4 regions of the Allobosea sp. TAB14 genome follow, and region 2 is predicted to be linked to each of the others. Evidence: predicted binding sites of a transcription regulator. Region 2 holds the regulator's gene; each other region holds the start of a gene.
What was found. Region 2 encodes LexA, which represses DNA repair genes until DNA is damaged. Its sites were predicted from a motif close to TGTTCNNNNTGTGTTCNG; they were not measured.
Positions count from the first base shown of each region.

Region 1: the regulator LexA is predicted to act here: its motif matches at 2,108-2,125, upstream of ssb (single-stranded DNA-binding protein).
Region 3: the regulator LexA is predicted to act here: its motif matches at 2,247-2,264, upstream of AB4Y99_RS05155 (ImuA family protein).
Region 4: the regulator LexA is predicted to act here: its motif matches at 1,546-1,563, upstream of AB4Y99_RS01715 (ATP-dependent helicase).

Region 1 covers NZ_JBFRDQ010000009.1:3,571-6,967, reverse strand. The annotation lists gene AB4Y99_RS02490 (ABC transporter substrate-binding protein) at 185-1,180, shown strand; gene AB4Y99_RS02485 (ABC transporter permease) at 1,177-2,034, shown strand; gene ssb (single-stranded DNA-binding protein) at 2,252-2,803, shown strand; gene AB4Y99_RS02475 (DUF1236 domain-containing protein) at 3,321-3,397, shown strand, end outside.
Region 2 covers NZ_JBFRDQ010000303.1:661-4,057, reverse strand. The annotation lists partial or broken gene AB4Y99_RS26745 (ComEC/Rec2 family competence protein) at 1-1,335, shown strand, start outside; gene lexA (transcriptional repressor LexA) at 1,329-2,039, opposite strand; partial or broken gene AB4Y99_RS26735 (molybdopterin molybdotransferase MoeA) at 2,123-2,940, opposite strand; gene moaC (cyclic pyranopterin monophosphate synthase MoaC) at 2,942-3,397, opposite strand, start outside.
Region 3 covers NZ_JBFRDQ010000021.1:30,482-33,878, forward strand. The annotation lists gene AB4Y99_RS05150 (Y-family DNA polymerase) at 1-1,444, opposite strand, end outside; gene AB4Y99_RS05155 (ImuA family protein) at 1,350-2,231, opposite strand; gene AB4Y99_RS05160 (ABC transporter ATP-binding protein) at 2,495-3,397, opposite strand, start outside.
Region 4 covers NZ_JBFRDQ010000005.1:67,935-71,331, reverse strand. The annotation lists gene AB4Y99_RS01720 (acyl-CoA dehydrogenase family protein) at 1-1,462, opposite strand, end outside; gene AB4Y99_RS01715 (ATP-dependent helicase) at 1,578-3,397, shown strand, end outside.

The DNA.
Region 1 (3,397 bases), on a different contig from region 2:
CCTCCGGTCCTGACAGGCGCTGACAGGACCGGAACTGGCTTCGTCCGCCATCCTGCGCGATGCTGACGGCACGGAGCCGGGTCCCCGTTCGCCCTGTGGTGGAACTTTTTGCGGACTTCCGCGCTTCGTGGACATGACCGATCGTCAGGTGCACGATCGGGGTCACAGCCAGCGGGGGAATGCGATGATGAAAGCCCTATTGCGAGGCGCAGCCCTGATGCTCGGCCTCGGCCTGGCCGCTCCCGTCCTCGCCTGCGAGCTCGACCGGCCGCTGAAGATCGCCGGGCTCGACTACGACTCCGCTGCCTTCCACACCGCCGTCGCCAGCGCCATCGCGGAGAAGGGCTTCGGCTGCAAGGTCGAGCGCGTGCCGGGCGCCATCGCGCCGCTGGTCAACGGCATGGGGCGCGGCGATGTCGATATCGTCATGGAGATCTGGCTGGCGAACCCGGTCGAGGCCTGGGTGAAGGAGGCCGCGGCCGGCAAGGTCGAGCCGCTGGGCACGACCTTCCCCGATGCGAGCGAGGGCTGGTTCGTGCCGCGCTATCTGGTCTCCGGTCCGGATGCGAAGGCCCCCGAGCTGAAATCGGTCCAGGATCTCAAGCGCTACAAGGATCTCTTCGCCGACCCCGACGAGCCCGGCAAGGGCCGCTTCTACAACTGCGTCGCCGGCTGGGTCTGCGAGGGTATCAACACCAAGAAGCTCGCGGCCTACGGGCTGGCGCAGGATTTCACCAACACGCGCGGCGGCTCGGGCGAGGCGCTGGTCGCGGCGATCGAGGCTTCGCTGAAGCGCAAGCGGCCGGTGGTGTTCTATTACTGGGGGCCGAGCTGGCTGCTCGGCGCCTATGATCTCGTCAAGCTTCAGGAGCCGCCCTTCGATCCCAAGATCTGGGAGGAGCTCAAGACGAGCGACGCGCCGAAGCAGGCGACGGCCTATCCGACGAGCCGGGTCGTCATCGGCGCCAATATCGATCTGGCGAAGAAGGCGCCGCAGCTCGCGAGCTTCCTGAAGAACTACACCACCACCAGCGACCTGACTTCGAAGATGCTGGCCGAGGCGCGCGAGAAGGGCGTGACGCCGGAGCAGCAGGCGCTCGTCTTCCTCAAGACGAAAGCCGATGTCTGGAAGGCGTGGCTGCCGGCCGATATCGCCGCCAAGGTCGCATCCGGCCTGTGATTCCGGACTGGCTGCCGGAATTCGGCAAGGCGCTGCAAAGGCTGGTCAACCGTGCGGTTGATGCCGTYGTCACCGGCTATGGCGACGATCTCGACGGTTTCAGCGCGCTGCTGACGGCCCCGGTGCGCGGTGTCGAGACGGCTCTCCTTCACGTCCCGGTGCCGGTCTTCGTCTTGGCCATCGCGGTCGGCGCCTGGCTCGCGGGGCGCAAGCTCGGCTTCGCGCTGGCGATGGCGCTTCTGCCGCTGGTCCTCGCCGGTCTGGGCGTCTGGAACGAGGCGATGCAGTCGCTCGCGCTCGTCGTCGTCGCCGTGTTGCTGGTCGCCATTCTCGGCCTGCCGCTCGGCATCGCCGCCGCGCGGCTGCCGCGGCTGGGGCGGGCGCTCGCGCCGCTCTACGACCTGATGCAGACCATCCCGAGCTTCGTCTACCTGATCCCGGTGGCGATGGTGCTGGGGCTGGGACGGGCGCCGGCGCTGGTCGCGACGCTGATCTATGCCCTGCCGCCCTTCGCGCGGCTGACCGAGCTCGGCCTGCGCGGCATCGACGCCGGGCTGGTGCAGGCGGCCCGCGCGCTCGGCCTCGGCCCGCGCCAGACGCTCTGGCTCGTCGAATTGCCATTGGCTCGGCCGACCATCCTGCAGGGGCTCAACCAGGCGATCATGATGGCGCTCGCCATGGTCGTGGTCGCCTCGATGATCGGCGCGAAGGGGCTGGGCGAGATCGTCCTTCTCGGCCTGCAGCGCGCCGATCCCGGCCTCGGCTTCGTCGGCGGCATGGCGATCGTCGTGCTCGCCATCCTGCTCGACCGGATGGCGCAGGCGGTTCTGGGCGCGCGGCGTCCGCTTGCGTGACCGAGCCTGGCCGGCCGCTGCGGGAACTTCGGCGGAGCGGCGAATCAGCCGGGGAAAACCTCGCTTGAGGCCCTTGAACAAAACAGGAACATCATTGATATTGGGTGAACAGGCCGATAGGGTTCGGCTCCGGTCGATCGGCCGGATGTGATTGGAGCTCCCGACGAGACCCGGAAGGCCTCGACGGGCGCTTGGTGCGCAGGAAATGGAGCCTGTCATGGCTGGTAGCGTCAACAAGGTCATTCTGGTCGGCAATCTCGGGCGCGACCCGGAGGTGCGTCGCCTCGGCAGCGGCGAGCCTGTCGTCAATCTGCGGATCGCCACCTCGGAAACCTGGCGCGACAAGCAGTCCGGCGAGCGCAAGGAGCGCACCGAGTGGCATTCGGTCGTGATCTTCAACGAGAATCTGGCGAAGATCGCCGAGCAGTACCTGAAGAAGGGCTCGAAGATCTACATCGAGGGCCAGCTCCAGACCCGCAAATGGCAGGACCAGTCCGGCGTCGAGAAATACACCACCGAGATCGTGCTGCAGCGTTTCCGCGGCGAGCTCACCATCCTCGACAGCCGCCAGGGCGGCTCGGAGGAGTATAGCGAAGGCGGCAGCGGTGGCGGCTATGGGGAAGAGCGCTCCGGTGGCGGCGGCTCCTTCGGTCGCTCCAGCGCGATGGGCGGCAGCGGCGGCGGCTCGCGCCAGCCGGCCATGTCGAGCGGCGGCGGTGGCGGCGGACGTTCCTCGTCGAGCCATCTCGACGACGATATCCCGTTCTAAACTGCGGTACTTGCAGGCCTGCTAGCTGTCCTCGTAACGAGTTGGTCCGGTTGATGAAATCGGGCCAATTTGTTGAGGGGAATGCAGCCCGCCCCTTGTTGCGCTATGCGGATCTTTGGTTTCGTCAACCAAGGGCTCCTAAGGGGCTGATGTATAAATAAGGACGTTGCACTTTATCGGGTCATGCGGAGCCGGCTTCCGTCCGGCGAGCGCGTCCCGCGCATCGTTGACGGCGCCGGCATCGTCGCGTTCGATCCGACGATCGACGCGGTTCATGTCCTGCGTGTCTTGAGGGCTCTGCCGGCACCATGGAAGCCCATTTTCGCACGATTTGGTCCTGACCCCGGCAATGGCTCCCGGCATCGCGTTCGCGTGGTTTGAGGATCACTGGGCTCCCCCGCAATGTGCGGGGTCGTGACCATAATGTGCAGTTTCCGGGGCATTTTTGCAGCGTGCGGAACCGCCGGCGATCCGGGAGGTTTGCGATCTCAACTGGGGGCAACCAGGAGATCGATCGATGAGAAAGATCATTCTTGCTGCTGCGGTCGCGCTGGCTCCTTTGACGGCGCTCGCGCAGAACCCTGAAGGGGCTCG
Region 2 (3,397 bases):
ATCTTCTGGCTCGTGCGGGCTCTGCTGGCCCTGTCGCAGACGCTGGCGCTCGGCTGGCCGGTGAAGAAGATCGCGGCGATCGCGGCGATGATCGGCGCCACCGCCTATTGCATCTTCTCCGGCAGCGACGTCGCGACGGAACGTTCGCTCATCATGACGCTGGTCATGCTCGGCGCGATCCTCGTCGACCGGGCGGCGCTCAGCATGCGCAATCTCGCGCTCGCCGCGATCATCGTGCTGCTGCGCGAGCCCGAGGCCCTGCTCGGCCCGAGCTTCCAGATGTCCTTCGGTGCGGTCGCGGCGCTGGTCGCTTTCGCCGAGCGCTGGGAGAAGCGCGACCGGTCGAAGCCGCCGACGGCCTTGCCCTGGCCTTTGGGCACGCTCTGGACGGCCTCGCTCGGCATCGTGGTGACGACGCTCCTCGCCACGGCCGCGACGGCGCCCTTCGGCGCCTATCATTTCCAGACTTTCAATCCCTTCGGCCTGCTCGGCAATGCCATGGCGCTGCCCTTCGTCTCGCTCTTCGTGATGCCGGCGGCGGTGTTCGGCGTGCTGGCCTACCCCTTCGGTCTGGACTGGCCGGCCTGGGCGCTGATGGGGCTCGCTTCCGACATCGTGCTGAAAGTCGCGCATTGGGTCGCCACCATCGACCATTCGACCGTGACGGTGGTGGCCTTCGGCCCGGCCGTGCTGCTCTCCTTTGCCGCCTCGCTGCTATGGATCACGCTCTGGACCACGGGGCTGCGCTGGCTGGCGGCGCTGCCGCTCATCCTCGGCGTCGCCTTCGCCGCGAGGCCGGAGCGGCCCGAGATCCTGATCGAGCGTGACGGCTCCGGCATCGCCGTGCGCGGCAGCGACGGCCGCCTCGCCATCGCCGGCCGGCCGAGCCGCTTCGTCCTGCAGCAATGGCTCGCTTCCGATGGCGACAGCCGCGCGCCGGACGACGCGACCCTGCGTGCCGGCATCGCCTGCGACGCCAATGCCTGCGTCGTCCGAACCGCCGACGGGCGCAGCATCTCCTATGCCCGGGATCGGATCGCCATCATCGAGGATTGCCGCCGCGCCGATCTCGTCGTCACCAACATTCCCTGGAGCGCGCCTTGCGAAGCCAGGCTCGTCGATCGGATGGCGCTGTCGCGGGACGGCGCGACCTCGCTCTACCGCGCCGCCTTCGGCTGGCGCAGCCATTCCTCGGGAAACGCCGTCGCAGACCGGCCCTGGAGCCGCCGCAAGCCTTCCGAAGCCGCAGCTCGGTCCGGCGCGCCGGCCCCCGCTGCGACACGGGCCTCTGCTGCTCCGGAGGTCGCGTCGGACGAGGCCGAGTTCGCTCAGTAGCGGCGCAGCAGGTTGACCAGCCGGCCCTGGATCTTGACGCGGTCGGGGCCCAGGACGCGTGTCTCATAGGCCGGATTGGCCGCTTCGAGCGCGATCGAGGAGCCACGCCGGCGCAGACGCTTCAGCGTCGCCTCTTCCTCGTCGATCAGCGCGACGATGATGTCGCCGGTGTTTGCCGTGTCCTGCTTGCGGATGATGACGGTGTCGCCGTCGAGGATGCCGGCCTCGACCATCGAATCGCCGCGTACCTCCAGCGCATAATGCTCGCCCGAACCCAGCATGTCGGGCGGCAGCGAAACCGTATGGCTGCGGCTCTGGATCGCCGAGATCGGCGTGCCGGCGGCGATGCGGCCCATCACGGGAATCGCGACCGGGGAGCGTGCATCGTCATCGGCTGGGGCAGGGCGCGGCTTGGCGAGAGAGGGCTGCGAGCCGAGGCCGCCCTGCACGACGGCTGGGTTGAAGCGACGCGGCTGCGGGCCAGCGAGCCCGTCCGGCATCTTGATGACTTCGAGGGCCCGCGCCCGATTGGGCAGGCGGCGGATGAAGCCGCGCTCCTCAAGCGCCATGATCAGCCGGTGGATGCCCGATTTGGAGCGCAGGTCGAGCGCATCCTTCATCTCGTCGAAGGAGGGGGGCACGCCGCTTTCGCGCAAGCGTTCCTGGATGAAGCGCAGGAGTTCGTGTTGCTTGCGTGTCAGCATGGTCCCCGCCGGTGCCCCGCGATACAGATTCGAAACAAAGCCAGAACACTATAACTGTTCGCCTTGTGTTCCGCAAGCGACTGCTACCGCAGCGGCAGAATGCGGCAGATATCGCCTTTGTGAGCCGGCTCTGCATGCGCCGGTCGGATCGTCAGGGCCTTGGCGCGCGCCAAAGTGCCCAGCATCGAGGAATCCTGCCTGTCGAACGGCGTCGCCACCCAGCCGGCCGGCGTCATGACGAGATCGGAGCGGAGATAGTCCTCACGTTTATCATTAGCCGGCATATCTTTTCCGAGAATCGCCGGGATGCTGCGATCGCGATCGGGGGCGTCCATACCGAGCAGCGCCTCGATCAGCGGTAGCAGGAAGAGATGGCCGCAGACGATCGACGAGACCGGATTGCCGGGCAGCCCGAGCACCACCATGCGGCCAAGCCGGCCGGTCATCATCGGCTTGCCCGGCCGCATCGCGATCTTCCAGAAGCCGAGGCTCATGCCGGCCCGCTTCAGCGCCTCCTGCACGAGGTCGTGCTCGCCGACCGAGGCGCCGCCGAGGGTGATCAGCACGTCGGCCTCCGCGGCACGGGCGGCGGCGATCCGCGCCGCGAGGTCGTCGTGAAGATCCGCACAGCCTCGCCCGGACGGACGCTGCCGTCGAAACGCCGCCCGGCCGCGGATTCGCCGATCACGCGGAGTTGCTTGCCGACTTCCATGTCGGCGGCACGGACGGCATAGCCGTCCATGGCGGAGTTGGCGAAAGGCGGCTGGGTGCGCAGCGCCTTCACATCGGCCGCGAGCACGCGCCAGGCGCAGCGCGCCAGGGGCTGCATCTCGCTGCCCGTCGGCCCCGGAACGCTGTCGAGCAGGGCCTTGAGCGCGACGGGAACCGGGGTGAGAGCCATGTCAGAGCGCCTTGGCGTGGTAATCGCCGGATTGTCCGCCGGATTTGTGCAGCAGGCGGATGCCTTCGATCCGCATCGCGCGATCGACGGCCTTGACCATGTCGTAGACGGTCAGGCAGGCGACGGAGACGGCGGTCAGCGCCTCCATCTCGACGCCGGTCTGACCCTTCATCTTGACCTCGGCGCGGACGCGCACGCCGGGCAGGGCCTCGTCCAGTTCGAGCTCGACAGCGATCTTGCTCAGCAGCAGCGGGTGGCAGAGCGGGATCAGTTCATGGGTGCGCTTGGCCGCCATGATGCCGGCGAGCCGGGCGGTGCCGAGCACGTCGCCTTTCTTGGCGTTGCCGTCGCGCACGATCGCGATGGTTTCCGGCGCCATCACGACGCAGCCTTCGGCGATGGCGATGCGCCCGGTCTCGGCCTTGTCGCCGACATCGACCATATGCGCCTGGCCTTG
Region 3 (3,397 bases), on a different contig from region 2:
CGCGGTAATAATCGCGCATCGGCTCGTCCGAGCCGTCGCGCCACCATTCGGGCGCGATGCGCTCCGGCCCTTCGGCGCGGGCGACGTCGTGGATGAGGCGTCGCCAGCGGAAGCGGATCGGCGGTCCATCCGGTACTTCCGCGATCGCCTCGACCGGCTGGGGCGGCTCGAAGAGCTGGAGCGGGCGGGTTGGCGGCTCCTCCGGCTCGGGCTCGGGCCAGGCCGCTTCCGGCATGGGCGCAGCGGCCGAGAGCGCCTTTGCCGCACGAACGGGGTGATGGGTGTCCTGCGCCGCGAAGCGCAGCACCCGGTCGCGACCGAAGCGGGTGACGAGCCGGTCGACGAGATCGGCCACCGCCTCCTCCTCCACCGCGCGGCCGTCGAGGCTGTGCTGCTGCGTGTTGAGGGGCTCGCAGACCGGCACGGCGAGCTTGATGGCATCGAAACCGAAGCCGGGATCGAGCGGGTCGGCCAGGGTCTCGATGCGCTCGCGATAGAGCCGCAACAAAGCCRTGGCGTCGCGCGAGGGCCGGCCGGTCTCGATGACGAGGCGGCGAACCGTGCCGTCGCTGCGGAAGAAGCCGAGCTCGAAGGCGCGCCCGCCTTCACCGCGCGCCTCCAGCACCCGTGCCGCCTCCCCGATCAGCCGGACGACCACCGCCTCGAGGCTCGCCGTATCGGCGAAGGGCTCGGGGAAATGACGCTCGACCACGCAATCCGGCGGCGGACGCAAGGGGGTGATGCGGCGATCCTCATGGCCGAGGATGCGCCGGAGCTTCACCGCCAGCGCCTCGCCGAAGCGGGCGGAGAGGGTTTCCGAGGGGCGCGCGGCGACATCGGCCAGGGTCTTCAGCCCGGCTCGGGAAAGAGCGATCACGGTCTCGGGCTCCGCCTCCAGCGCGGCGACCGGCAGCGGGCGCAGCATCGCCTCGTCCCGTCCCGGCGGGATGATGCCGCGCGGTCCGAAGCGGGAACAGGCGCGTGCGGCCTCGGGCGTGCCGGCGATGGCGGCTTGCAGGCTCAAGCCCGATCGATCCATCACCTGCCACACGAGATCGAGCATCCCCGCCTCGCCGCCGAAGAGATGGGCGCAGCCGGTGACGTCGAGCGTGAGGCCGTGCGGCTCGTCGCGAGCAACCAGCGGGGTGAAGCGGTCGCAGAAGGCGGCGACCTCATCGAGGAAGGCCCGATCCGCCTGCGGTTCGGCTTCCAGCGCGACGAGATCGGGAATGCGGGCGCGGGCATCGGCCAGCGTCATGGCCCGCGTCAGGCCGAGGCGGACGGCGCGCCGGTCGCAATCGGCGAGGCGCAAGGCGTTGCCCTGCATCTCGACGAGGACATGGGGCTTCTCAGCCGGCGCGCCGAAGGCCGGAATCCGGCCCAGCCGCCGCAGCCTGTCCGTCGCCAGATAGGGAAACCAGAGGGCGAGATAGCGGCGGGACATCGTTCCTGCGGGGAATGAGCCTGTCGGATCGGTCAAAGACGGTTCGGTTCTCGAAAGCGCATCGGTCACGGTTCCACTCCACACGCCACTCACGCTCTGCCGCATCGCCGCGCACGCCGCCGCGATGGCGCAGCAATCTCAAGCCGAAGGCCGGGGCGCCCGGCGCATTCGCCTCCAGCGCCCGCGAGGCCAGCGGCACGACCTGCCAGCGCGTCCGCGCCGCGCTCGGCGCTTCCGCCGCCGCGACCCGCAGCAGCAGGGTCGCCACGCCGGACCCCTCGGCCGCGAGCGCGAGCCGCCGGCTCGCGGTCAGGTCGAAGGCGCGCGGCTCGCCCCAAGGCTCGATCAGCACGGCGCCGAGCGCCGGACAGCGCGCTCCCTCGGCGCCGGCCCGCAACACGCCCAGGGCGTCGCGTGCCCGCACCAGCAGAAGCCTGCCGGGATCGAGGCCGAGTTCGTTCAGCCCCGGCGCATGCAAACGGCCGGTCTCGGCATCGACGAAATCCTGCCGCACCCAGAGGATCGGCCGCGCAGCGTCGTCTCCCGCCTCCCCTTGCGCCGCCCGCAGAGCCAACCCGAGCGCAAAGCCCGTGGCGGCAGCGAGATCGGCGGTGCCGGCGGCGTAGACTTCATGCAGCGCTGCCCGTTCGAGCCCGCCGGACAGGGCCGCATCGATCTCCGTGGCGCCGAGGCTCACCTTGCCCGCCGCAGCCGGCCCCGACCGCAAGYCCGCCTCGGCGAGGCTGCGGCGCAGATCGGACAAGGCTGGCGAGATGGCGTTCTGCATGGGCGACAAAGCAATTGTTCACTCTTTGTTCTTTTATAGAACGTCGCGCGGTGGAAGGCGAGTCGAGTCTCCCGTTTCGGCAGTGGACCGCTGACAGCGGCTGGCACGGAAAGATTCCCGGCTTCGTCCAGCGCCGTCATCCCGGACAAGTGGCGAAGCCGCGGCGATCCGGGATCCATGCCTGAACCTCACTCGGAAGCGCTCCGGCATGGATCCCGGGTCTGCGCTTCGCTTCGCCCGGGATGACATGATTGTCGGAACAGCTACTCCGCCGCCGTACCCGCCGCCTGCCAGGTCAGCGTCTGCGCCTCGTGCAGCGCCTGGTAAGGCCCGCCGGCGCGGATGAGGTCCTCGTGGCGGCCCTGCTCGGCGATACCAGCCGGCGTCACCACCACGATGCGGTCGGCATGGCGGATGGTGGCGAGGCGGTGGGCGATGACCAGCGTCGTGCGCCCCTGCGCCAGCTCGGTCAGCGATTGCTGGATCGCCTTCTCGGTCTCGGTGTCGAGGGCGGAGGTGGCCTCGTCGAGGATCAGGATCGGCGGGTTCTTCAGGAAGATGCGGGCGATGGCGAGGCGCTGCTTCTGGCCGCCGGAAAGCTTGACGCCGCGCTCGCCGATCACCGTGTCCAGCCCCGCCGGAAGATCGGCGATCATCCGGTCGAGCCGCGCCCGGCGGGCGGCCTCGACGATCTCGGCTTCCGAGGCGCCGAGCCGGCCATAGGCGATGTTCTCGCGGATGGTGCCGGCGAAGAGGAAGACATCCTGCTGGACGATGCCGATCTGGCGGCGCAGCGAGGCGAGCGTCAGCTCGCGGAGGTCGATGCCGTCGACGGTGATGCGTCCGGCATCGACCTCGTAGAAGCGCGGCAGCAGCGAGAGCAATGTCGTCTTGCCCGCTCCCGAAGGGCCGACGAAGGCAACCGTCTCGCCGGCCCGGATCGCGAGGTCGATATGGGACAGGATCGGCCTGTCCTTGGCATAGCCGAAGCGCACGCCCTCGAAACGGATGGTCCCCTTGAGCGGCGGCGCCTCGACCGCATCGGGCGCATCGGCGATATCGGGCTCGGTCGCGAGCAGTTCCTGATAGCGGCGGAAGCCGGCGATGCCCTTCGGATAGGTCTCGATCACCGCGGCGATCTTGTCGAGCGGGCGGTAGAAGACGCC
Region 4 (3,397 bases), on a different contig from region 2:
GCGCCTGCCCCTCGTTGCGCATCATCTCCGGCAACTCGCCCTCCAGCCGTTTCAGCGCCGCATCGTAGCGCCGGTTCGCGCCCGCAGCCGCCATCAGCTCCGCCCGCAATACATCGACAGCGCCCTCCTCGCGCGCCAGCGAACGCAGCACGTCCAGGCAGATGACATTGCCCGAGCCCTCCCAGATCGCGTTGAGCGGCGCCTCCCTGTAGAGCCGCGCCATCGGGTTCTCCTCGATGAAGCCGTTGCCGCCATGGCATTCCAGCGCCTCGGTGACGACCGCGGGCGCCCGCCGCGTGATCCAGTATTTCGCGATCGGCGCGCCGACCCGCGCGAGCAGCCGCTCGCTCGGGGACTCATCTTGCCGGTCAAGCGCCGCGAACAGCCGGAAGGCGAGCCAAGCCGCGGCTTCCGCCTCGATGGCAATGTCGGCGAGCACGTTCTGCATGATCGGCTGGTCGATCAACGCCTTCTGGAAGGCGCGGCGATGCTGCGCGTGATGCGCCGCCAGCGAGACCGCCATCCGCATCAGCCCGGACGACGCCGCCGCGATGTCGAGCCGCGAATTGTGGTTCATCGACAGGCCCGTGCGGATGCCCCGACCCGGCTCGCCGATGAGATGGCCGATCGCGCCCCTGAACTCGACCTCGGAAGAAGCGTTGGAGCGGTTGCCGACCTTGTCCTTCAAGCGCTGGATCGCGGCGCCGTTGCGCGATCCGTCGGGCAACCAGCCCGGCACGACGAAGCAGGAGATGCCCTCGCCCGTCCGCGCCAATGTCAGGAAGACGTCGGAATGCGGCACCGAGAAGAACCACTTCCGGCCATGCAGCGACCATGTGCCGTCGCGATTGTCCTCGGCCACCGTCTGCGTCTGCCGCAGATCCGAGCCGCCTTGCGTCTCCGTCATCGCCGTGCCGACAGTCGCGCCCGTCTTCAGATGCGCCGGCCCCTGCCGCGGATCGTAGCGGTCGGAGGTGACGAGAGAGCCCCACTGCTCCCAAAGCAGATGGTCCTGTTTCAACACCGGCACGGCCGCATAGGTCATGCTGATCGGGCAGCAGACCCCGCTCTCGGCGCCGTACCAGAGATATTGCAAGGCGGCGCGAGCCACCTGCGCGCCAGGCTCCGGCCGGTTCCAGGCGAGCGCATGGGCCTCCTGCCCGATCGCGAGCCCCATCAATTCGTGCCAGGCCGGGTGGAAGGCGATCTCGTCGACGCGATTGCCGAAGCGGTCGAAGGCCCGGAGTTCCGGGGAGTAGCGATTGGCGAGATAAGCCAGTTCCTGCACACGGGCAGAGCCGACCGTGCGTCCCGCCTCATGAAGCCGGTCTCGCGCCCAATCGGCCCCGAAGGCCGAGACGATGCCGGGCAGCACCGGATCGGCGGCGAAGGCATCGTAACCAGCCAGCACCGGCACCTGATTGCTGACCTCCCAGCGTTCCGCTCCGCCCTGTCCGGTCATTGCTGCCACCTCCCTGTGGAACGGGATATAAAATGATCGCTCCGGCAGGGCGCAATCCTGACAGCGACGCCCTATATTCGCCGGAGAACGAATCACGCACGAGCAGCGCACACCCTTGTCCGATACTGACGCCTTTTCCGCTCCCCTGCCCCGCCCCGGCGGGCTGGCCGCGCGCGCCGCGGCACAGCCGGCGGCCGGCTATCTCGCAGGGCTGAACCCGGAGCAGCGCCAGGCGGTCGAGGCAACGGACGGCCCGGTCCTGGTGCTGGCCGGCGCCGGCACCGGCAAGACCCGCGTGCTCACCACCCGTATCGGCCATCTGATCTCGACCAGCCGCGCCTATCCTTCCCAGATCCTCGCCGTCACCTTCACCAACAAGGCGGCGCGCGAGATGAAGGAGCGTGTCGCCCATCTCGTCGGCCCGGTCGCCGAGGGTATGCCCTGGCTCGGCACCTTCCACTCGATCTCGGCCAAGCTGCTGCGCCGCCATGCCGAATTGCTCGACCTGCGCAGCGACTTCACCATCCTCGACACCGACGACCAGATCCGCCTGATGAAGCAGGTGATCCAGGCCGAGGGCATCGACGAGAARCGCTGGCCCGGCCGSATGCTGGCGGGCTTCATCGAYAGCTGGAAGAACCGCGGSCTCTCCCCCAAGGACGTTCCCGCCGGCGAGGCCGCCGTCTTCGCCAACGGCAAGGGCGGCAAGCTCTATGCCGCCTATCAGGAGCGGCTGAAGGCGCTGAACGCCGTCGATTTCGGCGACCTCTTGCTACACTGCCTGACGCTGTTCCGCGACTATCCGGACGTGCTCCAGACCTATCACGACCGCTTCCGCTACATCCTCGTCGACGAGTACCAGGACACCAACACGGCACAGTATCTCTGGCTGCGCCTGCTGGCCCAGGGCCGCCGCAACATCTGCTGCGTCGGCGACGACGACCAGTCGATCTATGGCTGGCGCGGGGCCGAGGTCGACAACATCCTACGCTTCGAGCACGATTTTCCCGGCGCGACCGTGATCCGGCTGGAGCGCAACTATCGCTCGACCGGCCATATCCTCGCCACCGCCTCCAAGCTGATCGCCCGCAACGAAGGCCGCCTCGGCAAGACCTTGCGCACCGAGGACGCGCTCGGCGAGAAGGTCACCATCACCGGCGCCTGGGACAGCCAGGAGGAGGCCCGCCTGATCTCCGATGAGATCGAGGCGATGCAATCGAAGAAGCACAACCTCGCCGAGGTCGCGGTACTCGTGCGCATCTCCGCCCAGATGCGCGAGATCGAGGAGCGCTTCGTCCAGGCCGGCGTGCCCTACCGCGTCATCGGCGGCCCGCGCTTCTACGAGCGCGCCGAAATCCGTGACGCGCTGGCCTATCTGCGCTGCGTGGTCTCACCGACCGACGACCTCGCTTTCGAGCGCATCGTCAACGTGCCCAAGCGCGGCCTCGGCGACGCCACCGTCCAGCTCCTGCACAACCATGCCCGCGCCACCGGCTTCTCGCTGATGCAGTCGGCCCGCGCCGCGGTCGAGAGCGACGAACTGAAGCCCAAGGCCCGCACCGCTTTGCGCGAGCTGGTCGATGCCTTCGGCCGCTGGTCGGCCCGCGCCGAGCATATACCGCAGGGCGAGCTCGCCGAGCTCGTGCTGGAAGAGTCCGGCTACACCGAGATGTGGAAGAAGGATCGCTCGGCCGATGCCGCCGGGCGGCTGGAAAACCTCAAGGAACTCGTCCGCTCGCTCGACGAATTCCCCGACCTGCCGGCCTTCCTCGAACACGTCTCGCTGGTGATGGATGTCGGGGACGGCGAGGCCGAGGCCCGCGTCTCGATCATGACGCTGCACGCCGCCAAGGGTCTGGAATTCGACACGGTCTTCCTGCCCGGCTGGGAGGAAGGGCTGTTCCCGAACCAGCGCGCGCTCGACGAGAGCGGCCG